3 regions of the Halomonas alkalicola genome follow, and region 3 is predicted to be linked to each of the others. Evidence: predicted binding sites of a transcription regulator. Region 3 holds the regulator's gene; each other region holds the start of a gene.
The links. The regulator sigma-54, encoded in region 3, starts transcription at its own class of promoters, with help from an activator protein. The targets are predictions, from matches to a motif close to TGGCACNNNNNTTGCTNT.
Positions count from the first base shown of each region.

Region 1: a site for sigma-54 is predicted at 5,184-5,201, ahead of codB (cytosine permease). Genes of this name have one in related genera too.
Region 2: a site for sigma-54 is predicted at 1,978-1,995, ahead of glnL (nitrogen regulation protein NR(II)). Genes of this name have one in related genera too.

Region 1 covers NZ_CP131913.1:2,256,658-2,266,709, reverse strand. Annotated here, with positions in the region: gene B6N23_RS10820 (hydantoinase/oxoprolinase family protein) at 1-143, opposite strand, end outside; gene B6N23_RS10815 (LysR substrate-binding domain-containing protein) at 367-1,275, shown strand; gene codA (cytosine deaminase) at 1,367-2,644, opposite strand; gene B6N23_RS10805 (PucR family transcriptional regulator) at 2,664-3,857, opposite strand; gene codB (cytosine permease) at 3,881-5,137, opposite strand; gene B6N23_RS10795 (sodium:solute symporter family protein) at 5,517-6,968, opposite strand; gene B6N23_RS10790 (LysR family transcriptional regulator) at 7,242-8,126, shown strand; gene B6N23_RS10785 (M24 family metallopeptidase) at 8,140-9,348, opposite strand; gene B6N23_RS10780 (META domain-containing protein) at 9,797-10,052, shown strand, end outside.
Region 2 covers NZ_CP131913.1:2,359,640-2,369,691, reverse strand. Annotated here, with positions in the region: gene ntrC (nitrogen regulation protein NR(I)) at 1-900, opposite strand, end outside; gene glnL (nitrogen regulation protein NR(II)) at 893-1,939, opposite strand; gene B6N23_RS11235 (DUF4124 domain-containing protein) at 2,366-2,932, opposite strand; gene glnA (glutamate--ammonia ligase) at 3,101-4,507, opposite strand; gene B6N23_RS11225 (hypothetical protein) at 5,047-5,592, shown strand; gene B6N23_RS11220 (hypothetical protein) at 5,732-6,199, shown strand; gene B6N23_RS11215 (tripartite tricarboxylate transporter permease) at 6,201-7,724, shown strand; gene B6N23_RS11210 (Bug family tripartite tricarboxylate transporter substrate binding protein) at 7,779-8,747, shown strand; gene typA (translational GTPase TypA) at 8,961-10,052, shown strand, end outside.
Region 3 covers NZ_CP131913.1:935,107-945,158, forward strand. Annotated here, with positions in the region: gene B6N23_RS04490 (STAS domain-containing protein) at 1-229, opposite strand, end outside; gene B6N23_RS04495 (MlaC/ttg2D family ABC transporter substrate-binding protein) at 226-879, opposite strand; gene mlaD (outer membrane lipid asymmetry maintenance protein MlaD) at 924-1,388, opposite strand; gene mlaE (lipid asymmetry maintenance ABC transporter permease subunit MlaE) at 1,443-2,231, opposite strand; gene B6N23_RS04510 (ABC transporter ATP-binding protein) at 2,228-3,040, opposite strand; gene B6N23_RS04515 (calcium/sodium antiporter) at 3,207-4,163, shown strand; gene B6N23_RS04520 (KpsF/GutQ family sugar-phosphate isomerase) at 4,196-5,191, shown strand; gene B6N23_RS04525 (KdsC family phosphatase) at 5,218-5,775, shown strand; gene lptC (LPS export ABC transporter periplasmic protein LptC) at 5,780-6,364, shown strand; gene lptA (lipopolysaccharide transport periplasmic protein LptA) at 6,361-6,867, shown strand; gene lptB (LPS export ABC transporter ATP-binding protein) at 6,876-7,607, shown strand; gene B6N23_RS04545 (RNA polymerase factor sigma-54) at 7,762-9,174, shown strand; gene hpf (ribosome hibernation-promoting factor, HPF/YfiA family) at 9,345-9,653, shown strand; gene B6N23_RS04555 (PTS sugar transporter subunit IIA) at 9,661-10,052, shown strand, end outside.

The DNA of each region.
Region 1 (10,052 bases), 1.3 Mb from region 3:
CCTTGCAGAACGCCTATCGACTGGTCCTGCGTCGTACTCGGCACCTTGTGCCGGAAGGTTCCAGCGCCTACGGAATCAGAAGAGAAAGTCTCCAGAATGATATCGGTGTTGGTCCCTCCGACATCTCCTCCAATACGAGCCATCTTGCACCTCACAATAATTGTTTGATCAAGCTACAGACAGCAAGCCAATGGCCTGATACATCGCCAAGGTCTTGAGCCGTCATCGTGGTATAATTCCCTGTTACTCCCCAGGCCATGGAACCAGCTTAGAGGCCATATAATCACGACTTGACATCTGAAATCCTAGAATCTATCACTCATTACGTCTAATGCCGTTTCCACAAAGATTATTGCCGGTGAGCGCATGAATATACGATTCGATCTACGCCAGGTGAGGGCCTTTCTCGCCGTCGCCAGCACCCTGCATTTCAAGCAGGCTGCGGAGACACTGTGCATCACACAGCCCGCCCTCAGCCGCCTTATCAAGGGCTTGGAAGAGAGCATCGGGGCCGAACTTTTCTTAAGAACAACCCGGCAGGTAGAGCTGACCATGGCTGGCAAGCTCTTCATGGAGGAGTGCCAGCAAGCCATCACCCACCTGGAGCGGGCCACCCATCTTGCTCAGCAGGCCGCCAGCGGCGATATCGGCCATCTCTCCATTGCCTATAACGACTTTTCCATCAATGGCGTACTGCCCAGCATCCTGGACACCTTCAAGGAGAAGTATCCCGATATCTCTGTAGACCTTGTCTATATGCCATCACACACTCAGCACAAGGCGCTGCTGGATCATGAGATCGATGTGGGCTTTCTCATTGGCCCACTGGCACTTGATGGCATAGATACCTTTCGTGCGGCCCTCGAGCGCATCGTGGTCATTCTTCCCAAGCGCCACCGCCTGGCCGGGAGAAAGCAGCTGAGCCTCAAGGAGCTGGCTGACGAGAAGTTCATTCTCGGCACGGAAAGTGGCTGGAGTGAGTTTCGCCACTATATATTCACGATCTGCATGAACGCCGGCTTTACTCCCCAGGTGGTACAGGAGGCCAGTACCAGCAGCGGTATCTTTGGCCTGGTAGCAGCCAACATGGGCGTCTCCTTGTATTCTGACTGCATCAAACGTTTCCAACGTGATGACATCGCCATTGTTCCATTGGATCGGGATGATTACTCCGTTGAAACCATTGCCGCCTGGAGCTGCGCTTACGCCACTCCCAGCTCCCGGCTTTTTCAGGAACTACTTCACGACAAGCTCAGCGGCCATGATCTCGGCTGATCCAACGCCGGGAGCCGTCTGTCATCAAGGTGGACAAGACCCCTTTCATTCTTGAATGGCCACGGACAAGCTCCCTCCATGGCCATTTGGCTCAGGCCAGCTCGGCAACCGCGCGTCGGGTGTCACGGGGTTCACCCGTCGGGACGACCTGCGCTGGCACCCGCTGCATCAGGATGCGCCCCTGACGAACCGACATCAGCACCTCGCCCTGCTTGCGCACCACGCTGTAGTCATCTTCCCCATCCAGCAGGATGAAGTTGCCCGGCCTGCCCACCTCGATGCCGTAGCGCGCGCTGATGTTCAGGGTCCGGGCGCCGTTGTCGGTGATCAGGTCGAGTGAGCGACTGAAGTCCTGATAGCCCATCATGTGGCAGATGTGCAGCCCGAAATCGAGCGTCCTCAGCAGCTTGCCGTTACCCAGGGAGTACCAGGGGTCACAGATCGAGTCTTCGGCGAAGCAGACGTTGATACCCGCCTCGTCCAGCTCCTTGACGCGGGTCAGGCCGCGCCGCTTGGGATAGCTGTCGAACCGCCCCTGCAGATGGATGCTTTCCGTCGGGCAGGAGATGAAGTTGATTCCAGAGCGCTTCAGCAACCGGAACAGTCGAGAGCAGTAGGCGTTGTCATAGGAGCCCATGGCAGTGGTATGACTGGCCGTGACCCTGGGCCCCAGGTCATTGAAGAGCGCCTCGGCGGCGAGCACCTCGAGGAAGCGCGAGTTCGGGTCGTCGATCTCGTCGCAATGGACATCCACCAGCCTGTCGTACTTGATCGCCAGTTCGATGACCTTCTTCATGGAGGCCTCGCCCAGCTCACGGGTGTACTCGAAGTGGGGAATCCCGCCAATCACGTCGGCACCGATCTCCAGCGCCTCTTCCATCAGCGCCAGACCACCGGCGAAGGAGAGCAGGCCCTCCTGGGGGAAGGCGACCACCTGGATCTCTACCCGGTCCTTGAGCTCGTCGCGCATGGCACACAGGGTACGCAGGCCGATCAGGCTGGGGTCCGTGATATCGGCGTGGGTGCGGATATGCTGCACGCCGTTCTCGATGAGCAGTGTCACCGTCTGCTGCACGCGCCGGCGGATATCCGCCTCGGTCAGCATCGGCTTGCGTTCACTCCAGCGCTCGATGCCTTCGAACAGCGTGCCGGTCTGGTTCCAGTTGGGCTCACCGGCCGTCATCGCGGCATCCAGGTGGATATGCGGCTCCACGAAAGGGGCACAGAGCAGCTTCCCCCCGGCATCGACCTGTCCTCCGTCAGCGGAGAGTCGGCTGCCCTGAACCCTTATGGCCGAAAAGACGCCGTTGGTGATGGTCAGGGTATGGAGGTCGGACGAGTGCCGCAGACGGGCATTGATGATTTCCATGGTCTACCTCTTGCTGGTATCACGGGGTGTCGAGGGTGTGATGCGCAAACAGCATCTGTTCGATCAGCAGTGCATTCTGGACATTGAGGCGTGCATGCGGGTCCTGGAGCGAAATACCCACCAGCTGCTCGAAGCGCTTGAGCCGCTGCCGCAGCGTATTGCGGTGAATCCCGAGCGACGCAGAGGCCTGCTGCAGATTGCCGAAGCTGTCGAGAAAGCGCCTGAGCGTCTGCTTCAGTTCATTGGCATCACCATCGCGGGCAAAGCAGAGTGGACCCAGCTGCTGCTGGCAGAACGTCACCAGCGCGCTCCGCTGAGGAATGGCGGCAAACAGCCGCGCGATGCCCAGCCGTTCATGGAAGAAGAGGCGGCTGCCCTGGTGCTGACGGGCAAACTGCAGCGCCTGGCAGGCCTGCTCGGCCGCATCGGCAAGCTGGCACAGGTCAGCGTGCCGCTCGCTGACACCGGCATGCAGAGTCCCGTCGGGCTGCAGCGACTGAAGGGCCGCCAGCGCCTGCTCCAGTTCGTCGGGAAGCTCCGCCATGGCCTCCGAGCTGGCAGGCCACAGCATGAGCCAGCTCTGCGCCTGCTGAAGGACTGGCCACCGGATACCGCGTCGCTCGAGCAGGGCCGTGATCCGCTGTTCCAGCAATTCCTGCTGCTGGGCAGTGGGGGCGAGGCTACCCGCCTCGTCCGCGGCACCCTGCAGACGCACGGCCATCACCACGTAACCGCCCTCGACGCAGAGACCTAGCTCCCTGGCACGCAGCTCGATCAACTCTGGCGCGCCTGCCGCGCCATTGAGCAGTCGCGACAGGAACAGCTTCGCCGACTGGCCCGCCAGGCGGTCCTGCACGATGGCGTTGCTGAGCGTTTCGGTCACCGACACCAGCGGCAGGGCATAGGGCTGTTCGAAGAGTGGGCAGCCAAGCGCATTGGCCAGGCTGATGACGCTGGAGGGTATCGCCGCCATGCCCTCGGGGCCGACGAGGAAGACGACACCCGCCACCCGCTGCTCCACCGCCTCGCGAAGCAGCTGCTGCAGCTCCTCCTCGCTCCGCCGCCGCCCGATGCCGGTCACGAAGACCAGCTCCCCACCGCGTACCCAGGGCGAGAGGCTGGGGCTCTCGGCAATATAGGGCCAGCGAATGACATTCTGGCTGCCCTGTAGACCGGCCTTCAGGCGAATGCCTTCCAGGCCGGGCAGGCGCACGATGTCGGCACAGCAGATCGCCATCAGCCCTTCACCATTCGCAGCGAGGCCATGCGCAGCGGCAGGTGATGAAGCACCCCGTAGCCGACCACGGCCGCGAGCACACCTACCACCGGGGGCAGCACGGGAGAGCCGTAGGCGACCGCTGAGCCGAAGGCGTAGGCACCCAGGCCTTGCCAGTTGAAGGCGGGCAGGTTGGCCTCGGCCAGGGTGGGATACTGACCCTTATGCTTGAGCCAGAAGTCGGCCATGATCACGCCGCCGATGGGGGGGATGAAGGTGCCCAGCAGCAGCAGGAAGGGAATGAGCAGGTTGTACATGCCACCGATCGCCAGCACGGTCCCCACCAGCGCGCCGGCCACCGTGACAACCCGGCGCTTGTCGATCCGCAGCAGATTGCAGCCGGCAACGGCAAAGTTGTAGATGGTGTTGTCCTGGGTGGTCCAGATGTTGAGGAACAGCATCAGCACGGCGATGGTCACGAAACCCTGTGCCATCAGCACATCCACGATATCCGCCTGCTGGTAGACCAGCGCACCGAAGGCGCCGGTCAGCACCATCAGTCCGTTGCCGACGAAGAAGGCGGCCAGGGTCGCGATCACCGCAATCTTGGGCGTGCGAGCGAAGCGGGCCCAGTTGGTCGCCTGGGTGCCCCCGCTGATGAAGGTACCGATCACGATGGTGATGGCCGCCGTCACATTCATGCTGCCAGTGGGGGTCTGCGCGGCCAGGCCGCCGAACCCGCCGATATCGATCAGCCCCCGGTAGAGGCTGATCAGGATGAACACCAGCATGGCCGGCACGGCAAACCGGGAGAGCAGGTCCAGCCCCCGGTAACCCACCATGGCCGTCAGGCAGAAGGCCAGGCCGAAGGCCACCATCAGCGGCATCGTGAAGGCATCCGGGATACCTGTGGCCTTGACCAGCACCAGGGCAATGGTCGCGGTGCCCCAGGCGTACCAGCCGATCTGGGTAAAGCCGAGAATGGCATCGGACAGCTTGCTGCCCAGCTCACCGAAGCAGAAGCGGCCCATCAGCACCGAGTTGAGGCCGCTCCGGCAGGCAATATAAGCCAGCGTGGCCGCGTAGCCGCCCAGCAGCAGGTTGCCGATCAGGATGATCCACAGCAGCTCGCCAATCGCGAAGGCTTCGCCGAGGGCGCCGCCGGCCCACATCGTGGAGGTGAAGAAGGTGAAGCCCAGCAGCACGAGCGAGGTAGAGATGAGCCCCTTGCGGGCCTCCCGGGGAACTTCGCTGAGGGGGTAGTCGGAATTTTCCATGCGTCACTCCTGGATTCGGGTCATCGAGGAACTGTCTGCATGGATCTTTGCAAGGGGTGTGCCATCGCCCGGCATCCGAGGAGTACGATGGCTGGAGCTGTCGATGATGGCCAAGGAATGACTGGCCCAGGTGTGCATAGTGCACACCCGATCGCCCTCACGCCCCCGAGCGTCGGGCGAGCGCTGCGTCCCATGCACCAGCACCGACCATCAGGCACTGTTGCGGTGCAGCATCTCCTCTGCCCGAGCGCATCCTCAAGCCAAGATAACAACACACGTCGGAAGGAGGAGCCTGCCAGCTCCTAGCTGAGGGCGCTGGACAGGCTGAAGACGCCGAGCCATTGGTTCAGCGTCTTCATACAGGCTTTAGCGACAAGATCTAGGCACGCTGACTTTGACCGCTCGGTTGGCGGTTCAGCAGGGAGATGCCCACATAGCAGGCCGAGGAGACGGCACAGCCGGTCAGCGGACCGATCAGCCAGCCCACGTCGGCGAAGAGCATCATGTAGCCGCTGGTGAAGAAGCCCACCAGCATGGCACTGAGTGCCCCCCAGGCGCTGCCCTGCCAGAAGGTAGAGATGAACACCGGGCCGATCATGCTGGCCAGCAGGGTGCCGGAGCCGAGGATCCCCAGCCAGGAGAGCATGAAGGGCGGGGCATAGAGCATCATCAGCAGGGCCACGATGCCCAGCACCACCACCGCCGAACGGTTGATCGTCAGCGCCAGACGCTCGCTGGAGACCGCTCCGAACAGCGACAGGCGCAGGTCATGGGAGGTCGCCGAGGCCACCGTATGCAGCAGCGAGTTGGCGGTGGACTTCATGGCGAAGATGATGAACAGCGTGATCACCCCCTGGATCGCCGGGTGCATGAACTGCTCCAGGTAGACCGGCATCGCCATGTCGGGGTCGGCCAGGTCGGGCACATGCATGCGCACGTAGAGCCCCACGATGGGGATCAGGCTCAGCAGGGCCCCCAGGATGGCCCCATAGACGCCCACCTTGTGCAGCTTGACGTCCGGCCTCATGGCCAGGAAGCGGATGGCCATGTAGGGCAGCACGGCCGCGAACAGGAAGGCATAGGGCAGCACCAGGAAGACGGTGCCGATGGAGTCGCCGTAGTGTGCCCCGGTGGTGGGGTTGAGCAGCTCCGGGTCGATGGCGTTGAGCGACGCCTCCCAGGTGCCCAGGTCCACCGAGGTGAGGATCTGCACCAGGATGATGACCGCCGCCAGGGCCATGCCGCAGACCATGACCGTATCGGTCCAGGCGACGGCAGCCAGGCCACCGAGCATGGTGTAGATGATGATGACCGAGACCATCAGGAAGGCGCTCTGGTTGAGCTCGATCCCTAGCCAGCTGGCACCGAGCAGCCCCACCGCCTTTATCTGGCTGGTCAGGAACACCATCAGCAGCAGGATGGTGATGAACCCGGCAACACCCTGGAGCACCCGCCCCATGGCACCGCCGCCATGGCTCTGGGCGATATACTCAGGAATGGTGTTGCTGCCCATCTCCAGAGCGCGTCGCTGCAGGAAGCGCGCGAAGTAGAGCACCGCGATCATCATGGCGGGGGCGAAGAAGAAGTTGCCCAGCACCTCGATGGCGCCGAACTGGTAGGTGACGCCGGGGGAGCCCATGAAGCCCCAGCCGCTGAAGCCGGTGGCCACGATGGTGCCGGCCGCCACGAAGGCCCCCAGCGAGCGCCCGGCCACCAGAAACCCGCCCTCATCGCTCTTGTTCATGTATTTTGACGAGAGAAAGCCCAGATAGATCAGCAGGCCAAAGGTGAGGAGCAGAAGCCCCCAATTGAAAACCTTGTAAGCATCCATGGTCACCTCCTCAATGAGCTTTCAGCGGATTTATGCTTCAGCTCCCTGCGGAGGTAGGCTGCACCAGCATGGATCAGCATATAGAAAGTTAGCACCAGAAAGGTGCTCAACACCCAGGAATTCATTTGCACACCCTCTTGTCATTATCGAAAGGTCTCAGCGTCCTGTTACTGCATTGCCTTACCTGGCCCTATCAAGGTATTTTACAGTCATGTTGGCAAGCCAATTTGAAAAACAAATTCTCACATAAGGCACAACAATGGGCTGAACCAGATGAAAAACATACCCACAGACTTGCTGAGAACCTTTGTGACCATCAAGGACCTCGGTGGATTCACCAGTGCGGGCGAGCTGTTAGGACGCTCACAACCCGCGATAAGCCTACAGATAAAGAAGCTCGAAACGCTGCTAAATACTCAGATATTTCTCCGAGGCTCCAGCCTGGAGCTCACAGAAGATGGAGAATATCTTTATGGCGCAGCCAAACAGCTTCTCGAAATCAATGATCGCGTGATATCACGCATGGGAGGGGATAGTGTTTCCGGGAAGGTAAGGCTCGGAATTCCCAATGACTTTGAACTTGCATTTCTTCCCAAGGCACTTAGAAACCTGACACGCACCTATCCGAACATCATGGTCGAAGTAGACTGTGATATCAGCAAGTCAATCTACCAAAGATTCCAAAAAAACCTCTACGACATCTGTCTTGTCATGGAGCCAGAAAAGGAAAATGAAAGCAGGGATGGAAGAGACTACAGACTGGATCAGCTCGTCTGGGTCATGAACCACGAAGGGCTTGTTGAGGAGAGCACTCTGCCACTGGTGACCTACCCACAGGGCTGCATCTATCGAGCAATGCTGGAGTCCAGGCTAGAGCAGATAGCAAGGCCTTACCGTGTTGCCTACACGAGCCCAAGCCTACTCGGAATACTCTCGGCCGTCGAAGAAGGCCTTGGCCTCACGGCCATGGCCTCTTCGGTGGTGCCGTCGCATTTCACTGCAGCAAAGGAGACAGCACAACTGCCTGCTCTCGGCGCTGTGAGTATCGGCCTCTACTATCGTGAGCATGAGCTCAGCGTAGCTACCCGGCACGTTCTTGACTTTCTCCGTGCCGGGCTGGCCAATCTGGCGCCCCCCTCCATGCTGGGAGGGCGCTAGCTCACTGCAGCCATCAGCGGATGATATTGTGCTCCGGGCCGTACGGGAAACCAGTGATGTTCTCGGCCCCGTGCTCGTTGAGCACCAGGATGTCGTGCTCGCGGTAGCCACCGGCTCCCGGCCGCCCTTCCGGGATCATGATCATCGGCTCCATGGAGACGACCATGTTGGGTTCGAGCACCGTTTCGATATCCTCGCGCAGCTCGAGGCCCGCCTCGCGACCGTAGTAGTGGCTCAGGGTGCCGAAGGAGTGGCCGTAACCGAAGGTGCGGTACTGCAGCAAGTCGTGCTTGGCGAAGATCTCGTTGAGCTCGTGGGCGATGTCGCAGCAGCGTACGCCGGGCTTGATCAGCTCCTGTCCACGGCGATGCACCTCGCAGTTCACTTCCCACAGGCGCAGGTGCTCGTCGGAGGCGTGGCCGAGGAAGAGGGTGCGCTCCAGGGCGGTGTAGTAGCCCGAGATCATCGGGAAGGTATTCAGGCTGAGGATGTCACCGGGCTGCACCCGGCGGGTGGTCACCGGGTTGTGGGCGCCGTCGGTGTTGATGCCGGACTGGAACCAGACCCAGGTGTCCATCAGCTCGCTGTTGGGGTAGGTCTTGGCGATCTCGCGCACCATCGCCGCCTGACCGGCCAGCGACACCTCATACTCCGGCACCCCGGCATGGATGGCATCGCGCACGGCCACGCCGCCCACGTCGGCGATGCGCGCGCCCTGGCGAATCAGCGCGATCTCCTCGGCGGACTTGATCATGCGCAGCTTCATGGTGGGCACGCCGATATCCACCAGCTCCACGTCGCCCAGGGCGTCCATCAGCTTCTGCTGGTTCTGCAGGGTCAGGTGGTCGTACTCGACGCCCACTCGCCGCTTGCCTTCGCAGAGCTGCTTCACGGCCTTGAAGAAGTTGTCCTTCTGCCAGTCGGTGTAGACGATGTTGTCGCCGAGGCGATTGCGGCGATAGGGCTGGCCGCCGTCGATGTTGGCCGTCACCGTGGTGAAGCGATCCTGGGTGACCACCAGGCCGTAGTCGCGCCCGAACTTGCAGTAAACGAAATCGCTGAAGTAGTTGATGTTGTGGTAGGAGGTCAGCACCACCGCCTCGACGTCGTTCTGGGCCATGTAGTCGCGCAGGCGGGCCAGGCGGCCCTGCATCTCGGCGTCGGAGAAGGTCGGGGTGACCTTGTCGCCGTTGGGAATCTCGATCAGTGACGGCAGTTTCATGTTGTTGTCTCCTCTGGGTCCGTGGGATCGACTCACCAGCCGGGTGCCTGCGGCCCTCTCGGAGTCGGCCGCCGTTCCCCTTCGCGTGTCTGTGTTGTGTCGACTGCTGGTGATTCGACTATGGCCAGAGGCACCCTGCGCGACCAATGACTAGTGCAAATGCCGCCATTGGTGGTCGAAATACTAAACATAAACAAGGCATTACGAGGCAACCAAGTAGACCGCCGACGAATGGCGAGCCGCATTGGTGAGATCGATTCCGATAGGACCACAGCGCTTAGCCATGTCCCGCCGCTCTGCCGTGCGGTCCAGACTGCTGAGATCCTTCAGGCAGCGCAGGAAAAGCGGACCCGCCGGCAGATTCACCCGAGGCGCACATCACGACCTTGGGAACCTTATGCCGCCGGGCAGTCTGACAAGGCTCCTGAATGGCAATGGAGTGTCCTCGATGAGAAAACAGTATTCGCTTACGGCCCTGCTGGTCGGCTCACTGACCCTGGCCGGTTGCGCCGGGTTTGAGGCGGCCTCGGATGGCGACAGCGTCAACGAGCCCCTGGAGAACACCTACTGGAAGCTGCTGACCGTGGGTGAGCGCGAGGTGGTGGCCATCGATGAGGCGCGGGAGGCGCATCTGGTGCTGCATGCCGAGGAGTCTCGCCTGGCAGGCTCCACGGGCTGCAACCGCATGATGGGCGAGTATGAGC
Region 2 (10,052 bases), 1.4 Mb from region 3:
GCGGTGGAAGAGGTCCTCGCGGAAGCGCCCATCCTCCACCAGGCTCTCGAGGTTCTGGTGGGTGGCGGCGATGATGCGCACGTCCACCTTCACCGGCGTGTGGCCGCCGACCCGGTAGAACTCGCCGTCGGCCAGCACACGCAGCAGGCGGGTCTGGGTCTCGGCGGGCATGTCGCCGATCTCGTCCAGGAAGAGGGTGCCGCCGTCGGCCTGCTCGAAGCGGCCCTGGCGCTGGGCGGCCGCGCCGGTGAAGGCGCCCTTCTCGTGGCCGAACAGCTCGGACTCGATCAGGTCCTTGGGGATCGCCGCCATGTTCAGGGCGATGAAGGGCTTGCCGGCCCGCGGGCTGTGCTGGTGTAGCGCCCGAGCCACCCGCTCCTTGCCGGTCCCCGACTCGCCGTTGATCAGCACGGTGATGTGCGAGTGTGACAGCCGGCCGATGGCGCGGAACACCTCCTGCATGGCCGGCGCCTCGCCGATGATCTCGGCATCCAGCCCCTCGGGCACGATGACCGGGCGCTGGCGCTCCCGAGCGTGGGCCACGGCACGACGCACCAGGGCCAGCGCCTCGTCGACGTCGAAGGGCTTGGGCAGGTACTCGAAGGCCCCGCCCTGGTAGGAGGCCACCGCGCTGTCCAGGTCGGAGTGGGCGGTCATCACGATCACCGGCAGGTCCGGATGGGCCTCGCGCACCCGGGCCATCAGGTCCAGGCCATCGATGCCGGGCATGCGGATGTCGGTGACCAGCACGTCGGGCGGATTGTCGAGCAGGCGCTGCAGGGCGGTGTCCGCGCGCTCGATGCACTCCACGTCGAGGTCGGGTTGGGCGAGGGCACGTTCGAGCACCCAGCGGATGGCGCGGTCGTCATCGACGACCACCACGCGAGCGGCGTCAGTCATGGCGCTTCTCCAGGGGAATCAGCAGTCGGAATTCGGTCTGGCCTGGCTCGGAATCACATTCGATCAGGCCCTGGTGCTGGTGCAGGATCGCCTGAGCGATGGAGAGCCCCAGGCCGCTGCCCTCGGCGCGGCCGGAGACCATGGGATAGAAGAGCGTCTCGCGCAGCGCCTCGGGAACGCCGGGGCCGTTGTCGATGATCGCCACCTCGCACACCAGGCGGTGGCGCTCGGCGCCCAGGGTGAACTGGCGGCGCGCCCGGGTGCGCAGCACCAGCCGCGGCTCGGGCGTCCCCGACTCGGTCATCGCCTCCACGGCATTGCGGGCCACGTTGAGCACCGCCTGGATCATCTGGGCCTCGTCGCCGGCCAGGTCCGGCAGGCTGGGGTCGTAGTCGCGCTCGACCCGCACCTGGGGGTGCTCGACGCTCAGCAGCGAGCGCACCCGCTCCAGCACCTTGTGGATATTGAGCGGCTCGTGGCGGGTCACCCGGTTGGGGCCCAGCATGGAGTCCACCAGGTCGCGCAGCCGATCCACCTCCTCGACGATGATCCGGGTGAACTCCTTCAGGTCCGGGTCGTCGAGGTCGCGCTCCAGCAGCTGGGCCGCCCCGCGAATGCCGCCCAGGGGGTTCTTCACCTCGTGGGCCAGGCCGCGGGTCAGCACCTTGATGGTCTCCTGACGGGTCAGCAGCGCCTCCTCCCGGGAGATGCGCATCAGCCGGTCGCGGGGCTCGATCTCCAGCAGCAGCTCCTCCCGGGAGAGCGGCGTGACCGTGTAGTCCACCGTCAGCGCCTCGCCGCCCAGCATGGTCAGGCGCGCCTCGCGCTGGGTGAAGGGGTGAAATTCGTCCCGGGCCTTGCCCAGTACCGCGCCGAGTCCATCATCGCTCTCCATCAGGGCGCACAGCGCCACACCCTGCACCCGGCTGAGGCTGTTCGCCAGCAGCGCCTCGGCGGCAGGGTTCATCCATCGCAGCCTCAGCTCGCCGTCCAGCAGGACCACGGCGGTGGTGAGGTGCTCCATCAAGCGTTGATACATCGAAGGGGCCATATCGGATCCAGGGTAGACACCAAGCGATTGCAAGAAGCGCGCCAGACTCGCAAGGCCCGCCACCAGGGGCTCCGCGGCGGCGGATCGCCACCCCGCCGCACCAAAATAGTGCAGAAAAGGAAGGGCTGCACGGCGCGGCGGACGATGTCGGTGCACCGAGTGCCCCGCAAGGGCTCAGCGGGAGGTGCCGCGCTCCTCATGACGGCGCAGCGGCGGGTCATCGTCCGGCAGCCGTCGAATGGATTCCGCACCGCGCCGCAGCGGCGAGGGCGCCTCGGCAGGTGGGGGCGGCGGCTTCACGGGCGGGTAGAGCGGCCCGCCGCCATGGGGTGGCCAGCGGTCGCCATGCGGGGGGCGACAGGGCCTCGGGCTGCCGTCCGGGCACCACGGCCAGGGCGCCCAGCGAGGGGGCAGCTAATCGGCGGGCCGGTTGACGCTGGCCCGGTGCACATAGATGGTCACCGGCGAGCTGCGGTGGCGAACGGCGCCGCTGCCGTCGAGCAGCTCCGCCTGCAGCACGTGCTCGCCGGGGTTCATGTTGGCCACCATGAAGGCGGTGGTGTGCATCGCCGTCTGGCTCACCTGGCCGTCCACCAGCAGGCGCACGCGATGGTCCTCGCGCAGCTCGGGCTGGATGCCCAGCTCCACCGGCACGTTGCCCGCCGCCCCCACCGGGAAGGCCTGCTCATGACTGGGGGAGAGGATGCGGAAGCTGTCGTAGGGCATGAAGGGCTGGCCGGGCGAGCCCGTCGCCGCGGCGGCACCGCTGGCCTCGAGCCGTGGCGCCGGCTCGCCGCGGCGCACCTCGCCGCTGGAGGGCACCACGGTCAGCGGCGCCAGCTCCACCTGCTCGCCGCCCCGGTCCGGGTTGTCGGTAAAGACCACGTTGCCCTGGGCGTCGGTGGTGCGATAGATCGTCTGGGCCTGGGCCGCCAGGCTGAACGACAGCCCCACCGCCAGGGCCATCAAGGCCTTGTTCATGGATACCCCCTGCGTGCCGCCTTCCTGGCGGTCTGTGGATGGTGTTGCCTTACCCCTGCTTGGATAGTGAACAAGATAAAGGGGTTCCGCCATGGCGGAACCCCTTTTCGATCAACGCCGGGGCGTCGATGCCGGGCCAGGTCGCGTCGCGCCTGGCCGCTGCCATCATCAGCAGCTGTAGTACATGTCGAACTCGATGGGGTGGGTGGTCATGCGAATGCGCTCCACGTCCTCCATCTTCAGCTCGATGTAGGCATCGATCATGTCGTCGGTGAAGACGCCACCTTCGGTCAGGAAGGCGCGATCCTTGTCCAGGGCATCCAGGGCCTGGTCGAGGCTGTGGGCCACGGTCGGCACCTTCTTGCCCTCTTCCGGCGGCAGGTCATAGAGGTTCTTGTCCATGGCGTCGCCGGGGTGGATCTTGTTCTTGATGCCGTCGATGCCGGCCATCAGCATCGCCGCGAAGCACAGGTAGGGGTTGGCGGTCGGGTCCGGGAAGCGGGCCTCGATGCGCTTGCCCTTCGGGCTCGCGGTGTACGGAATGCGGATGGAAGCGGAGCGGTTACGGGCGCTGTAGGCCAGCATGACCGGCGCTTCGAAGCCCGGCACCAGACGCTTGTAGGAGTTGGTCGAAGCGTTGGTGAAGGCGTTCAGGGCGCGGGCGTGCTTGATGATGCCGCCGATGTAGTAGAGCGCCATCTCGGAGAGACCCGCGTACTCGTCGCCGGCGAACTGGTTCTGGCCATCCTTCCAGAACGACTGGTGCACGTGCATGCCGCTGCCGTTGTCGCCGACCAGCGGCTTGGGCATGAAGGTGGCGGTCTTGCCGTAGGCGTGAGCCACGTTGTGGATCACGTACTTCAGTTCCTGAACTTCGTCGGCCTTCTTGACCAGGGTGTTGAACTTGACGCCGATCTCGTTCTGGCCGGCGTTGGACACCTCGTGGTGATGCACCTCGACGCTCTGGCCGATCGCCTCCAGGGTGTTGCACATGGCACCACGGATATCGTGGAAGCTGTCCACCGGGGGCACCGGGAAGTAGCCGCCCTTGACCCGCGGACGGTGACCCAGGTTGCCGCCCTCGACCTGACGGTCGGTGGCCCAGGCGCCCTCCTCGGAGGTGATCTTGTACATGGAGCCCTCGATATCGGCCTTCCAGTGCACCTCGTCGAAGATGAAGAACTCGGGTTCGGGGCCGAAGAAAGCGGTGTCGCCCAGGCCGGTGGACTGCAGGTAGGCCTCGGCGCGCTTGGCGATGGAGCGCGGGTCACGCTCGTAGCCCTGCATGGTGGCCGGCTCGATGATATCGCAGCGCAGCACCAGGGTAGCGTCCTCGGTGAAGGGGTCGAGGAAGGCGGTGCCATCTTCCGGACGCAGGATCATGTCGGACTCGTTGATACCCTTCCAGCCGGAGATGGAAGAGCCATCAAACATCTGGCCGTTCTCGAAAAACTCCTCGTCCACATCGCGGGCCGGGATGGTGACGTGCTGCTCCTTGCCACGGGTATCGGTGAAGCGCAGGTCGACCCACTTCACGTCATGTTCTTCAATCAGGGCGAGAGTCTTGGCAGACATGGTGTCCTCCGGGGTTGAACTTGGCTCGAAGCCTTGGTGATGCGAGATCGGGATACGTCGAATTCGGGGTACTGCGAAGTTGTAGCACGCCGTGGACACCCTGCCCACGGCAGCCGGCATTCTCTCCGGCGCTGCCCAATACAATGCACGCCTCATGCCAACACTGCACCCCGATGCGGCAAAACAAGAGCAACTTGCTGATTTGAACAATGAAAACGAAACGCTTCGGCGCACCAGCCTGAATCAAGCCCCTTCTGGCGCCCCTGGTAAGCATCGTCCAGCCCCATTCTTTGCACCATGAAAGTGCGAAATGATTCGCCAATGCACCTCTGAAGGGCGCTCGAGGCGTCTCAGGCCCCTCAGCCCTCCCGGCGGGGACAACACCATCCTGTAGCGCCCAGAGATTTCCCACCGAACCCCTTTGATACTCTGAGACACTAACGGCTACACTTCATTACACCACCCCTCGAGGTACCGGCAGCGAACTCCTGGCAGCCGACCCACGACCCAAGGGTGCGGCCTACTGGAGCGGAGTTCGCATGGCTGACATCACCGGCTGCATTCTGATCGACGCCCGCAGCGCCGGCTCCCGCCTGCCGCGGCAGCTGGCCGTCGTCGCCCCGCTGGCCCGTGCCGACACCTTCTTCCTGGGGATCATCGACGACACCGGCGATGCCCGGCTGCCACGCATGGCGCACCGCTACGGCGCACGCCTGCTCAGCGTCCTTCCCGCCCCCCCGGGCCAGCGCATCAACGACGCCATCGCCCACAGTCAGGGCCCGGTGCTGATCTTTCCCGGCATCGGCAACGCCACCAGTTCCGAGGCGCTCTCCCGGCTGGCCGCCGAGGTGGCCGCGGGCCGGGTCGATGTCGCCCTCCTCCCCACCCTGCAGCGCGGCCCGCTGTGGCGCCTGCTGGCCTGGCTCAGACTCGGCCGTCTGCCGCGAGGCGAGGGCCTGTGCCTGTCCCGCGCCTGGTTCGAGCGCATCGGCGGCTGCGACCCCGAGCTGGATGATGCCGCCCTGGACGAACTGCTGGAGCGCCTGCGCGCCTGCGGTGCCCGGACAAGGCCCACCGACGCCTGACACTGGCCGCCGGCCCCGCCCGACCGTCGATCGACTATCCTGCATACGTTGACTGCCCGTCGTGGGCCCGCATTGAGCCGGCCATCCGGCGCCGATAGGGTACGGACTTTACTGACCAACCGGCCGTACACGACAAAAAATGACCGCCAATCCCTCCATCCAGCGCAAGAATTTCTGGTCCGGCCTGGGCGTTGCCGCCGTCGCGGTGCTCCTGCTCACCTGGGTCATCCCCACCTGGGGCGGCCGCGGCTTCGCCGTCGGCATGCACCCCCGCACCCTGGCCACCCTCGGCGCCTGGGTCATGCTCGTCTGTGCCCTCGCCCTCAGCCTGCTCAGCGCCATCGCCCTGCTGCGCACCCGCGAGCCCTTCGTGGCCCGGCCCGACCTCGCCGGCCTCTGGCACCAGACCTGGCCCTTCCTCTATGTGCTGGCCTTCATCGTGGCCATCGACCGCCTGCCGCTGACCTGGGTGGCCCCGGCGATGATCGCCGGCCTGCTGCTGATCCTCGGCGAGCGGCGCTGGCATGTGCTGGCCCTCACCGCGGCCATTCCCACCGGCGGCCTCTATGTGCTGACCGTCCACCTGATGCGCATAGGAGTGGTGTGAGATGGGATTCGATGCCATCCTCGGCTCCTTCGCGGCCGCCCTGCACTACGAGTCCATCGCGGTCATCCTCGGCGGGGTGCTGCTCGGCTATATCGTGGGGGTGATCCCGGGTCTCAACCGGGCGGTGGCCATCGCCATCGCCATCGCCATTCCGCTGACCTTCTACATGTCGGCCTATGCGGCCATCGCCTTTTTGATCGGGCTCTCCAAGGGCACCGCGGCGGGCAGTGCGGTCTCGGCGATCCTGCTCAACACCCCGGGGGAGCCCTCCTCGGCGGCCACCTGCCTGGACGGCTACCCCATGGCGAGCTCGGGCAAGCCGCGCAAGGCCCTCAAGGTGGGCCTGCTGGCCTCGGTGATCGGCGACCTGCTGGCCACCCTGTTGCTGATCGCGGTGGCCATTCCCTTCGCGTCGATCGCGCTGAAGTTCGGTCCCTACGAGCTGGCCGCGATCCTGCTCTTCGCGCTGGTGTTCATCGCCGGCATGGCGGGGGGCTCCTTTCTCAAGGGCCTGGCCGCGGGGGGCATGGGGGTGATCCTCGGCACCGTGGGCCTGGACCCGGAGACCGGCGCCATGCGCCTGACCTTCGGCCATGCGGAGCTGATGGAGGGGGTGCCGATCCTGCCGCTGGTGATCGGGACCCTGGCGCTCGCCGAGATGTTCGTGCAGCTCGACGAGTACCGCCGCAACAAGGGCGGCCGCGTGATCACGCTGGGCAAGGAGGCCGATGACGACCTCTCCTGGCCGGAGTTCAAGGGCACCCTGCCGACCATCTTCAGGAGCACCGGCGTGGGGGCCTTCGTGGGGGCGCTGCCGGGCCTGGGGCCGTCGGTGGGGGCCTTCATGGCCTATGGCCTGGCCAAGCGCACCGACAAGGACCCGGACAGCTTCGGCAAGGGCAACCCCAAGGGCATCGCCGCCGCCGAGGCCTCGGACAACGCGGTGATCCCGGCCAGCTACATTCCGCTGTTCGGCCTGGGCATCCCCGGCAGCGTCTCGGCGGCGCTGCTGGTGGGGGCCTTCATGATCCACGGCATCCAGGTGGGGCCGCTGATGCTGCGCGACCACCCCCAGATGCTCTTCACGCTGTTCTCGGGAATGATCGTGGCCAGCGTGCTGATGCTGGCGGTGGGCTGGTACGGCCTGCGCCTCTTCGCCAAGGTCACCAGCGTGCCGGCCCATATCGTGATCCCGGTGGTGATCTTCCTGTGCCTGGCCGGCATCCAGGTCCAGGGCTACGGCACCTTCGGGCTGGTCACGGTGTTCGCCTTCGCGATCTTCGGCTACTTCCTGAAGAAGTTCGACTACTCCTTCGTGACCTTCCTGGTGGCCTTCATCGTGACCCCGATGCTGGAGATGAACCTGCGCCAGTCGGTGATCCTCTCCGGCGGCGACATCGCCATCCTGCTCGACCGGCCCATCGCCCTGGCCTTCGTCATCTTCACCCTGCTGATGGCGCTGCACCTGGGCTGGAGCAGCTACCGCCAGTCGCTGCGCAAGCGGCTCAAGGCGCCCGAGGCATGAACGATCGCCGGCCATGAGCCGGCGCTACAACAACGCAACCGTGAGGTTCTGACCATGACCATGAAACTGCTGGGTTCCGCCCTTCTCGCCTCCGCCGTGGCCCTCGCCGGCACCGGCCTGGCCCAGGCCGACGACTTCCCGAGCAAGCCGCTGACCCTGGTGGTCGGCTGGGGCGCCGGCGGCAGCACCGACATCCAGGCCCGCGTGCTGGCCGACATCATGAGCGAGGACCTCGGTCAGCCGGTCAACGTGGTCAACCAGCCCGGCGCCGGCGGCGGCGTGGCCCTGGCCCGCCTGGCCAACAGCCGCGACGAGGGCTACACCTTCGTGTTCGGCACCTCCATGACCATCACCTTCGGCCCGCTCTCCTCCGAGACCACCTACGACCTCGACGACTTCCGCTACGTGGCCGGCGTGACCCTCGGCCAGTCGGCCATCGTCACCGGCGAGGATCGCCCCTTCGGTGACAGCTGGGAGGACCTGGTGGCCTATGCCCAGGAGAACCCGGGCACCAGCTACGCCACCCAGACCGCGCTCGACCGCATGATCATCGAGTACATCGCCCAGCAGGAGGGCCTCGACCTGCGCATCGTGCCCACCTCCGGTGGCGCCGGCATGGCCCCGCTGATCCTCTCCGGCGACGTCGACTTCGCCTACAGCGGCGGCACCCACTCCGGCTACGCCGAGACCGGCGAGATGCCGGTGCTGCTGAGCCTGGCCGAGGATCGCCTGGTGGCCTTCCCCGACGCCCCGACCCTGCCCGAGGCCGGCTACGACATCAACGCCGCCGAGATCCGCGTGGCGATGGTGCCCAAGAACACCCCGGACGCCCACGTCGAGCGCCTGGCCGAGGCCCTCAAGGCGGCCACCGAGGACGAGCGCTTCATCGAGATCACCGAGGAGCGCATCCTGATGCCGGTGACCTGGATGCCCGAGGAGGAGGTGACCCAGCTGCTCAGCGACCAGATCGAGGGCTACAAGGCGCTGATCGAGGAGCTCGGCGGCCTGCCCGGCCAGGAGTGAGCCGTGCCGGCCCGGCCTCGCCGGGCCCGGTGACACCCGATGACGGGCGCCCCCGGGGCGCCCGTCTCGCGTTGACAGCCCATCGAAAGCGCGAATCCGCTATTCGCCGGCCAGGGTAGCCTGTACAATGCCGGCCCGACATTCCTACCCCCGCGCCTAGGGCACTGACACAACCGTGTACATAGGTGCGACCCCTTAGATGAGCAGCAACCTATGAACACCGCAACGCCTTCCGAGATCGCCAATCTCCGGAACATCGCCATCATCGCCCACGTTGACCACGGCAAGACCACCCTGGTCGACAAGCTCCTCAGCCAGTCCGGCACCCTGGACCGCAAGGCCGAGGGACAGGAGCGGATCATGGACTCCAACGACCAGGAGCGTGAGCGCGGCATCACCATCCTGGCCAAGAACACGGCGATCCGCTGGAACTCTCCCGACGGCGAGGAGTACCGCATCAACATCGTGGATACCCCCGGACACGCCGACGTCGGCGGCGAGGTCGAGCGGGTGATGTCCATGGTGGACTCGGTACTGCTGCTGGTGGATTCGGTCGACGGCCCCATGCCGCAGACCCGCTTCGTCACCCAGAAGGCCTTCGCCCAGGGCCTCAGGCCCATCGTGGTGGTCAACAAGATCGACCGGCCCGGCGCCCGCCCCGACTGGGTCATCGACCAGATCTTCGACCTGTTCGACAACCTCGGTGCCACCGACGAGCAGCTCGACTTCCCGATCATCTACTGCTCGGCCCTCAACGGCATCGCCGGCCCCGACCCCGAGGAGCTGGCCGAGGACATGACCCCCATGTTCCAGGCCATCGTCGATATCGTCGAGCCGCCCAAGGTGGAACTGGATGGTCCCTTCCAGATGCAGATCTCAGCGCTGGACTACAACAGCTACGTGGGCGTCATCGGCCTCGGGCGCATCAAGCGCGGCTCGGTGAAGCCCAACCAGCAGGTCACCGTGATCGGCACCGACGGCGCCACCCGCAAAGGCAAGGTCGGCCAGGTGATGACCCACATGGGCCTGGAGCGCGTGCAGACCGACGTGGCCACCGCCGGCGATATCGTCTGCATCACCGGCATCGACCCGCTCTCCATCTCCGACACCCTGTGCGACCCGGCCGCCGTCGAGGCGCTGCCGCCGCTCTCCGTCGACCAGCCCACCGTCTCCATGACCTTCCAGGTCAACGACTCGCCGATGGCCGGCCGCGACGGCAAGTTCGTCACCAGCCGCAACATCAAGGATCGCCTCGAGCAGGAGCTGATCCACAACGTGGCGCTGCGCGTCGAGCAGGGCGAGACC
Region 3 (10,052 bases):
CCCGCGCGGCACGGGCCCACTCCAGCAGCACGCTGAGCGCCGCACTGCTGACGTCGGCCACGCCGGTGAGGTCGAAGCTGACCCGGGTGCCGGCGGGCTGGCTGGCGAGCCAGCCGCGTCCCGCTTCGGCCAGGGCCGCGGCGGCCTCGAAGCCCACCCGCCCCTCGACCTTGAGCACGCTGCCGTCGGCCTCCAGGCAGACGTCCGCGCCCTCGAGCAGCCGGGTCATGCGCTGCCGCCCTCCTCGAGCTCCTCGACGGCCAGCTCCGGCGCCCAGCCGTCGATCACCGCGTCATAGTCGCGGCCCTGTTCGCGCATGGCCTGGTCGAACTGGTTGCGGAAGGTGAGCCCCAGGTTGATGCCGTTGACGATCACGTTGACCACCCGCCACTCGTCGCCGGAGAGGCGCAGCGAATAGCTGACCGGGTAGACCTGGCCGCTGGTCGCGACCACCTCCATGTCGACGCTGGCCTGGTCCTCGTGGCGCGGGGGGCGCTGGCTGTTCAGCACCCGCAGCTCGCGATAGTCGAAGGTGACCAGGCCCTTGGTGTAGGTGTCGATCAGGGTCTGGCGGAAGGTATCGGCAAACCGCGCGCGCTGCTGGGGCGTGGCATTCTGGAAGTAGCGCCCCATCACGCTGGCCCCGATGTAGCGGAAGTCGGCGATGTCATCCAGGCTCTCGTCGACCAGCGCCTTGAGCTCGTCGAGGTTGTCGGCGAAGTAGTCGCGACGCCCCTCGATCTCGGCGGTGAGCGTCTCGACGCTTTCACGGATCACCTGCTCGGGGGAGCGCTCGGGGGCGGCGCTGGCCGGCAGGGCGAACAGGGCCAGCACCAGGCCGGCCAGCAGGGCACGCACGGGAAGAAAAAGACGGCTCATGCAGAAACTCTCCTTGAAGGGGGCACAAAGCGGTACCGCTCAGGTCAGTCGCTCATCATGTTGGACAGGAACTGCTGGATGAGTTCTTCCAACACCACGGCCGACTGGGTGTCGCGAATGGTGTCGCCGTCGGAGAGGGTCTCGGGGTCCCCGCCCACACTGAGCCCGATGTACTGCTCGCCGAGCAGCCCCGCGGTGAGGATCGCCGCGGTGGTATCCCGGGAGAGCCTGTCCTCCAGGTCGCCGTTGAGCTCGAGGATCACCCGGGCATCGTACCAGTCGGTGTCGAGCTCAATGGCCGAGACCCTTCCTACGGTGACACCGGCCATGGTGACCCGCGCCCGCGGCTTGAGACCGCCGATATTGGCGAAGTTGGCCTCCAGGCGGAAGGTATCGCCGGGCGCCTGGAAGGTCAGCCCGCTGACCCGCAGGCCGAGGAATATCAGGCCGAGGATGCCGGCGAGCATGAACAGCCCCACCCCCAGCTCCATCATCTTGCTGCGCTTCATCGTTTCTCTCCGAACATCAAGCTTGCGGGGCGTCTCTTCCTGTCGGGAATCCGCTCAGGAGAGGCCACCGAACATCACCGCGGTCAGCACGAAATCGAGGCCGAGGACCGCCAGCGACGAGTAGACCACCGTGCGGGTGGTGGCCCGGGAGATTCCCTCCGAGGTGGGCACCAGGTCGTAGCCCTGGAACACCGCGATCCAGGTCACCACCACCGCGAACACCAGGCTCTTGACCATGCCGTTGCCCACGTCGCCGATGAACTCGACGCTGGACTGCATGTTGCCCCAGTAGGAGCCCTCGAAGACGCCGAGCCACTCCACGCCCACCAGGTAGCCGCCGTAGATCCCCACCACGCTGAAGCCGATGGTGAGCAGCGGCAGGGCCACGAACCCCGCCCACAGCCGCGGGGCCACCACCCGGCGCAGCGGGTCGACGCCGACGCCGATCATCTCCATGCTGGTGAGCTGCTCGGTGGCCTTCATCAGGCCGATCTCGGCGGTCAGCGCCGAGCCGGCGCGGCCGGCGAAGAGCAGCGCGGCCACCACCGGCGCCAGCTCGCGCAGCAGCGACAGCGCCACCATCTGGCCCAGCGCCTGTTCGGCGCCGAAGTCCACCAGGATGGTGTAGCCCTGCAGCGCCAGCACCATGCCGATGAAGAGCCCCGAGACCAGCACGATGGCCAGCGACAGCACCCCCACGAAGTGCATCTGGCGCAGCCACAGGTGCCAGCCCTCCCGGCTGGGCACGCCCACCGCCGACTGGGCCACGAAGATGCCGGCCCGGCCCAGCGACTCGAGAAGCTCGCAGCCGCGCCGGCCGAGGCTGGTGATCCGCCCGATCATCGCCGCCCTCCCGCATTGAGGATATCGGTAAAGAAGTCCACCGCCGGATAGTGGAAAGGCACCGGGCCGTCGGGCTCGCCATGCACAAACTGGCTCACCCGGGGGTCCTGGTCCACGTCGAGCCCCTCGGGGGTGCCGTGGGCCATCACCTGGCCGTCGGCGATCACATAGACGTAGTCGGCGATGGTCAGCGTCTCCTTGATATCGTGGGAGACCACGATGGAGGTGAGCCCCAGCGCCTCGTTGAGGCGCTTGATCAGCTGCACCAGCACGCCCATGGAGATGGGGTCCTGGCCGACGAATGGCTCGTCGTAGAGGATCAGCTCGGGGTCCAGGGCCATCGCTCGGGCCAGCGCCACCCGGCGTGCCATGCCGCCGGAGAGCTCCGCCGGCATCAGGTCGCGGGCGCCGCGCAGCCCCACCGCCTCGAGCTTCATCAGCACCAGGTCGCGAATCATCGCCTGGGGCAGATCGGTGTGAACGCGCAGCGGGAAGGCGACGTTCTCGAACACGCTGAGGTCCGAGAAGAGCGCCCCGCTCTGGAACAGCATGCCCATGCGCCGGCGCATGGCGAACAGCGCCCGGCGCGACTGGCGATGCACGTCTTCGCCGTCGATCAGCACGCGGCCGGCATCGGGGACCAGCTGGCCGCCGATCAGCTTGAGCAGCGTGGTCTTGCCGGTGCCGCTGGGACCCATGATGGCGGTAATCCTGCCCCGCGGGATGACGAGATCGACGCCGCGGAAGATCTCCTTGTCACCCCGCGAGAAATGCAGACCCTCCACCACCACGAAGGGAGTGTCACTCATCGGCTCGTCAACTCTTCCGGAACCCTGGGGATAATTATCGAACATCGTATCCTAACTCCCCGGGCCTGCGCCAGCGACACGCTCTTCTCCCCTCCCCCGACGCCTTGCACTCCCCGAGGCCAGCGCGTTTAATGCGCCCTTCCCGCTTCTCCGCCAAGGACACCGCATGCTGGTACCGCTGATCGTCGTGCTGCTGGGCCTCGCCGCCCTGCTGTGGAGCGCCGACCGCTTCGTGGGGGCGGCGGCGGCCACCGCCCACCGGGCCGGCATGAGCACCCTGCTGGTGGGCATGACGGTGGTGGCGCTGGGCACCTCGGCGCCGGAGATGGTGGTCTCGGTGGTGGCCAGCCTGGACGGCATCCCCGACCTGGCCACGGGCAACGCCCTGGGCTCCAACATCGCCAACATCGGCCTGGTGCTGGGGATCACCGCCCTGATCGTGCCGATCCCGGTGCGTTTCTCTCTGGTGCGCCGCGAGCTGCCGCTGCTGCTGGGTGCCACGGGCCTGGCCGGCTACGCCCTGGCCAATGGCATCCTCGGCCGCTTCGACGCTCTCTTCCTGCTACTGCTGCTGGTCTTCAGCCTGTGGTGGCTGTTCCGCGCCGACACCCCGGACGCCCCCCACCCCGACGCCGGCGAGATCCCCGACATGGCCCTGCCCCGGGCGCTGGCCTGGCTGGCGGCGACCCTGCTGGTGCTGGCCGCGGGCTCCCGCGCCGTGGTGTGGGGGGCCAGCGAGCTGGCTCTCGGCTTGGGGGTGAGCGAGCTGGCCATCGGACTGACCGTGGTGGCCATCGGCACCAGCCTGCCGGAGCTCGCCGCCTGCGTGGCCAGCGCCCTCAAGCGTCACCACGACATCGCCATCGGCAACGTGATCGGCTCCAACCTCTTCAACCTGCTCCTCGTGCTGCCGATTCCCGGCCTGCTGGCCCCCGGCCCCAGCGATCCCGCCGCCGCGGGCCGCGACTACCCGGTGATGCTGGCGCTGACCCTGGCGCTCGGCATGCTGCTGCTGTGGCAGCGCCGCGGTCGGGTCGGTCGCCTCCCCGGGGCCCTGCTGGCGGCCACCTACCTGGGCTACCTGGCCTGGGTCGGCGTGGCCAGCCTCGGCGCTGCCCCTTGAGTGAACCCGCGCAACAGGCAACAATCACCGCCATGACCCAACAGACTCCCCAGGCTCCGCACGCCTCGTCGCTGCGCGACAGCGCCCGGCGCACCCTGCGCCTCGAGCAGCAGGCCATCGGCGCGCTCATCGCCCGCCTCGACGCCGACTTCGACCGCGCCTGCCAGCTGATTCTCGCCTGCCGCGGCCGGGTGGTGGTCACCGGCATGGGCAAGTCCGGCCATATCGCCGGCAAGATCGCCGCTACCCTGGCCAGTACCGGCACCCCGGCCTTCTTCGTGCACCCCGGCGAGGCCAGCCACGGGGACCTCGGCATGATCACCCCGGGGGACGTGGTGCTGGCGCTCTCCAACTCCGGCGAGACCGCCGAGGTGACCGCCCTGCTGCCGCTGCTCAAGCGCATGGGCGTGCCCCTGGTCAGCATGACCGGCCGCCCCGCCTCGACCCTGGCCCGCCACGCCGAGGCCCACCTCGACGCCGGCGTGGAACGCGAGGCCTGCCCGCTGGACCTGGCGCCCACCGCCTCCACCACCGCCGCCCTGGCGCTGGGCGATGCCCTGGCGGTGGCGCTGCTGGAGTCTCGCGGCTTCACCGCGGAGGAGTTCGCCCTCTCCCACCCCGGCGGCAGCCTCGGCAAGCGGCTGCTGCTGCGCGTGGCCGACCTGATGCACGACGGTCCCCGGTTGCCCATCGTGCCGCTGGGCAGCCCGCTACGCGACGCCCTGCTGGAGATCACCCGCCAGGGGCTCGGCTTCACCTGCGTGGTGGACGAGCAGGGCCGGCTGGCCGGGGTCTACACCGACGGCGACCTGCGCCGCACCCTGGACCAGCACAGCGACCTCTCCGGCCTGACCGTCGACACGGTGATGACTCGACCCGGCAAGCGAGTGGCACCGGAGATGCTGGCCGCCGAAGCGGTGAAGCTGATGGAGGACCACCGCATCTCCGCCCTGGCGGTGGTCGACGACGACGACCGGCCGGTCGGCGCCCTGCACATGCACGACCTGCTCGCCAGCGGCGTGATCTGACCCTCACCCCCCGAACCGGAGCTCCCATGCCCCACACCCTCCCGCTGCAAGACCCCCGCCTGGTGGACCGCCTGCGCCGCATCCGCCTGCTGGCCCTGGACGTCGATGGCGTGCTCACCGACGGCCAGCTCTACTTCCAGGCCGACGGCATCGAGATCAAGGCGTTCAATGTGCAGGATGGCCACGGCCTCAAGCTGCTCAAGCGTGCCGGCATCGAGGTGGCGCTGATCACCGGCCGCGACTCCCCGACGGTGAGCCGCCGCGCTGCGGCGCTGGGCATCCCGCACGTCTTCCAGGGGGTGGAGAAGAAGCTGCCGGTGCTGCGCGACCTCTGCGCCCGCCTAGGCCTCGAATTCGACCAGGTCGCCTACTGCGGCGACGACATGCCAGACGTGGGCGCCATTCGCCGCGCCGGCGTGGGCATCAGCGTGCCGAACGCCCCGGAGTACATCCAGAAGCACGCCGACTGGGTCACCGTGAAGGGCGGCGGCCAGGGCGCCGCCCGCGAGATCGCCGACACCCTGCTCAAGGCCCAGGGCCACTGGGACGCCGTGATCGACACCTACCTGCACGGGGCCGGCTGAGCCCATGGCCCTGCCGCGGCCGTCGTTTCGGGTCTGGCTCTTCCTGCTGCTGGTGGCGCTGGGTGGCATGCTGGTGCTGCTCGACTCGCGCAGCGTCAGGGAGCCCGGCGCGGTCCCCCGGGACGAAGCCGGCGAGCCGGACTTCTACCTGGAGGGGGCACGACTGACCCGCTTCGACGGCGAGGGGCGCGCCCATCAGCGCATCGAGACGCCACGCCTGGTGCACACGCCCCACGACGACGTCACCCGCCTCGAGACTCCCGACGCCCGACTCTACGACAACGCCGGCCGGATATGGCTGGCCGAGGCCGACAGCGGCGTGCTGGGTCCCGGCGGCAACCCGCTCACCCTCTCCGGCAGCGCCAGGCTCCACGCCCCCGAGGAGCGCTGGCAGCTCGACACCGAGGTGCTCCACTACGACGCCGAGAGCGGTCACGCCTGGAGCGACACCCCGGCCCTGCTCCAGCAGCCCCCCCAGCGCATGAGCGGCGAGCGCTTCGACGCCTGGCTCCATGACAACCGCGCCCGACTGACCGACAATGTGCGCGGCCACCATCCGCCCGAGACCCGAGAGGACCCCCAGCCATGAAGCGAACCTCCGCCCTGCTGCTCTGCCTGCTGCTGCCGCTGGTCGCCGCGCCGACCCTGGCCCAGGGCCGCGATGCCGAGGCCCCCATCGAGGTGGAGGCCGACCGGCTCGATCTGGACGACCGCGCCGGCACCGCGGTCTATACCGGCGAGGTGGATATCCGCCAGGGCAGCATGCGCCTGACCGGCGATCGGGTGGAGATCCAGCGCAACGCCCAGGGCCAGCTCTCCCGCGCCATCGCCACCGGCGAGCGCGCCTATCTGGAGCAGCAGCCCGACCCCTCAGAGCCCATGGTGCGCGGGTGGGGCCGCACCATCATCTACCACGTGGCCGAGCGGCGTATGGAGCTGATCGACCGCGCCGAGCTGCACCAGGGCGGCGATACCTTCGACGGCGGCTATCTGGAGTACTTCCTCGACCGCCGCGTGGTCCAGGCCCGCAGCGAGGGCGAGGGTGTCGAAGGACGCCAGCGCATCCGCATGACCCTACAGCCCGAGCAGTAAGGCCGCCCATGAAGACCCTCCATGCCCGCCACCTGGCCAAGAGCTACAAGCGTCGCCGCGTTGTCCAGGACATCAGCCTGGCCATCCGCCAGGGCAGCATCGTCGGCCTGCTCGGCCCCAACGGCGCCGGCAAGACCACCTCCTTCTACATGATCGTGGGGCTGGTGCGCGCCGACGCCGGCGAGGTGGCCATCGACGGCCTGGACCTGTCCCGGGCCGCCATGCACCAGCGCGCCCGCGCCCGGGCCGGCATCGGCTACCTGCCCCAGGAGGCGTCGATCTTCCGCAAGCTGTCGGTGGCCGACAACATCATGGCGATCCTCGAGACCCGCAAGGATCTCGACCGTGAGGGGCGCCGCGCCCGCCTCGAGCAGCTGCTCGAGGAGTTTCACGTGACCCATATCCGCGACAACCTCGGCATGAGCCTCTCCGGCGGCGAGCGACGGCGTGTGGAGATCGCCCGGGCCCTGGCCACGGAGCCCGCCTTCATCCTGCTCGACGAGCCCTTCGCCGGCGTCGACCCCATTTCGGTGGGCGAGATCAAGGGGGTCATCCGCCAGCTCAAGGCCCGCGGCATCGGCGTGCTGATCACCGACCACAACGTGCGCGAGACTCTGGATATCTGCGACACCGCCTACATCGTCGGTGACGGCAAGATCATCGCCGAGGGCAACGCCGAGGCGATCCTCGCCAACCAGCGGGTGCGCGAGGTCTACCTGGGCGAGGACTTCCGGCTCTGACCACAATCCCCTGATATGCCTGTCGTTATTAGATGACGGCATACCGATTGCGGGTGGCACAGAAGTTGCTTAACAAGCGCTTGCATGCCCGCGTCGCCCGCGCTAGGGTGAGGCCTTCCGGCCACTTCCCGGCACAAGAGGGCAGACGATCACGATGGCCATGAAAGCCTCCCTTCAGCTCCGCGTCGGCACGCAGCTGACCATGACGCCCCAGTTGCAGCAGGCGATTGCCCTGCTGCAGCTCTCCACCCTCGACCTGCGCCAGGAGATCCAGCAGGCCCTGGAGTCAAATCCCATGCTGGAGCTCGACGAGGGCTTCGGCGAGCAGGCGGTGAGCGAGGCCCCCGAGGACGACTGGGCCAGCGAGATTCCCGACGAGCTCAGCACCGACAGCGACTGGTCGGACACCTACCAGGACCTGGGGGCGCCGGCCGGCGGCGAGGGCCCCGATTTCGAGCGCGAGGCGAGCGCACAGAGCCTGCAGGGCCACCTGGCCTGGCAGCTGGCGATGACCGACCTCGACCCCCGCGAGCAGCAGATCGCCGAGAGCCTGATCGATGCCGTGGACAGCGCGGGCTACCTGGCGCAATCCCTCTACGAGATCCGCGACGGCCTCAAGTCCCAGGGGCTCGGCGGGCTGCGCAGCGCCGAGGTGGAGCAGGTGCTGCTGCGCCTGCAGCAGTTCGAGCCCACCGGCGTCTTCGCCCGGGACCTGCGCGAGTGCCTGATGCTGCAGCTCGCCGCCCTGCCCGACGACACCCCGCTGCTGCCCCAGGCGCGCCGCCTGGTGCGCCAGTTCCTCGAGGCCCTGGCCGGCGACGACCGTCGCCTGCTCAAGCGCCGCCTCGGCCTCGACGACGACGCCCTGGAAACGGCCATCGCCCTGGTCCGCTCCCTGGACCCGCGCCCCGGAAGCGCTTACTCCAGCCTCGAGAACGACTACGTGATCCCCGACCTGGTGGCACGCCAGGACAGCCGCGGCTGGCACGTGGAGCTCAACCAGGAGGCGCTGCCCCGTCTGCGCATCCAGCCCGACTACGCGGCGCTGATCCGCCGCGCCGACAAGAGCCAGGACAACCAGTTCCTCAAGGACCACCTGCAGGAGGCGCGCTGGCTGATGAAGAGCCTCTCCAGCCGCAATGACACCCTGCTGCGGGTGGGCCGCGAGATCATGGCCCGCCAGCTCGACTTCCTGGAGCAGGGCGAGGAGGCGATGAAGCCGCTGATCCTGGCCGACATCGCCCAGGCCGTGGAGATGCACGAATCGACCATCTCCCGGGTCACCACCCAGAAATACATCCACACTCCCCGGGGGGTGTTCGAGCTGAAGTTCTTCTTCTCCAGCCAGGTGGGCGGCAACGGCGAGGGCGACGCCCACTCCAGCACCGCCATCCGCGCACGGATCCGCAAGCTGATCCAGGAGGAGCCGCCGCGCAAGCCGCTCTCCGACAGCAAGCTGGTGACCCTGCTCGAGGAGGCCGGCATCCAGGTGGCCCGCCGCACGGTCGCCAAGTACCGCGAAGCCATGGGCATCCCCTCCTCCAGCGAGCGCAAGCGGCTGCGTTGACCCCATCTCCCAGCATGCCTCGGGGCGGCGGCCGCGTCCCGTGCCGGCCGCCGCCGGGAGACGCTTCGATGACCTGCATCAGGCCCGCCACGGCGGCGTCAGGCCGGGGGGTATGCAAGGCAGGAAAAAGGGTTACAATCGACCCACAACCAACGAGCAAGGAGCGTGTCATGCAAGTCAATATCACCGGCCATCATGTGGAACTGACCGATGCCCTGCGTGGCTATGTGGACGAGAAGCTGGCTCGCGTGGAGCGCCACTACGACAACATCACCAACGTGCAGGTGACCCTGTCCGTGGAGAAGGAGCGCCAGCACGCCGCCTGCACCCTGCATGCCGCCGGCGCCGACCTGCATGCCGAAGCCCAGGACGGCGACATGTACGCCGCCATCGACGCCCTGGCCGACAAGCTGGACCGCCAGCTGGTCAAGCACAAGGAGAAGGCCCAGGCCCGCGCCCAGGGCGCCGGCGCTCGCTGAGCCCATCATGTCACTGGAAGCCATCCTGCCCCCGGAGCGCACCCTGTTCGGCGTGCCCGGGGGCAGCAAGAAACGGGTGCTGGAGTTCTTCAGCACCTTCATCGCCCAGAATACGCCAAGCCTCGACAGCCAGGAGGTATTCAGCCGGCTGATCGGGCGCGAACGCCTGGGCAGCACCGGCATCGGCAACGGGGTGGCCATCCCCCACGCCAGAAGCCCCCACTGCAAGGCCCCCATCGCCGGCTTCCTGAAGCTGGCCGAGCCGGTGGACTTCGACGCCATCGACGGCGAACCCGTCGACCTGGTGTTCGTGCTGCTGGTCCCCGAGGAGGCCGATGACGCCCACCTCGCCCTGCTGGCCCAGGTGGGCGGGGTGATGAACGACGCCGACACCCGCAG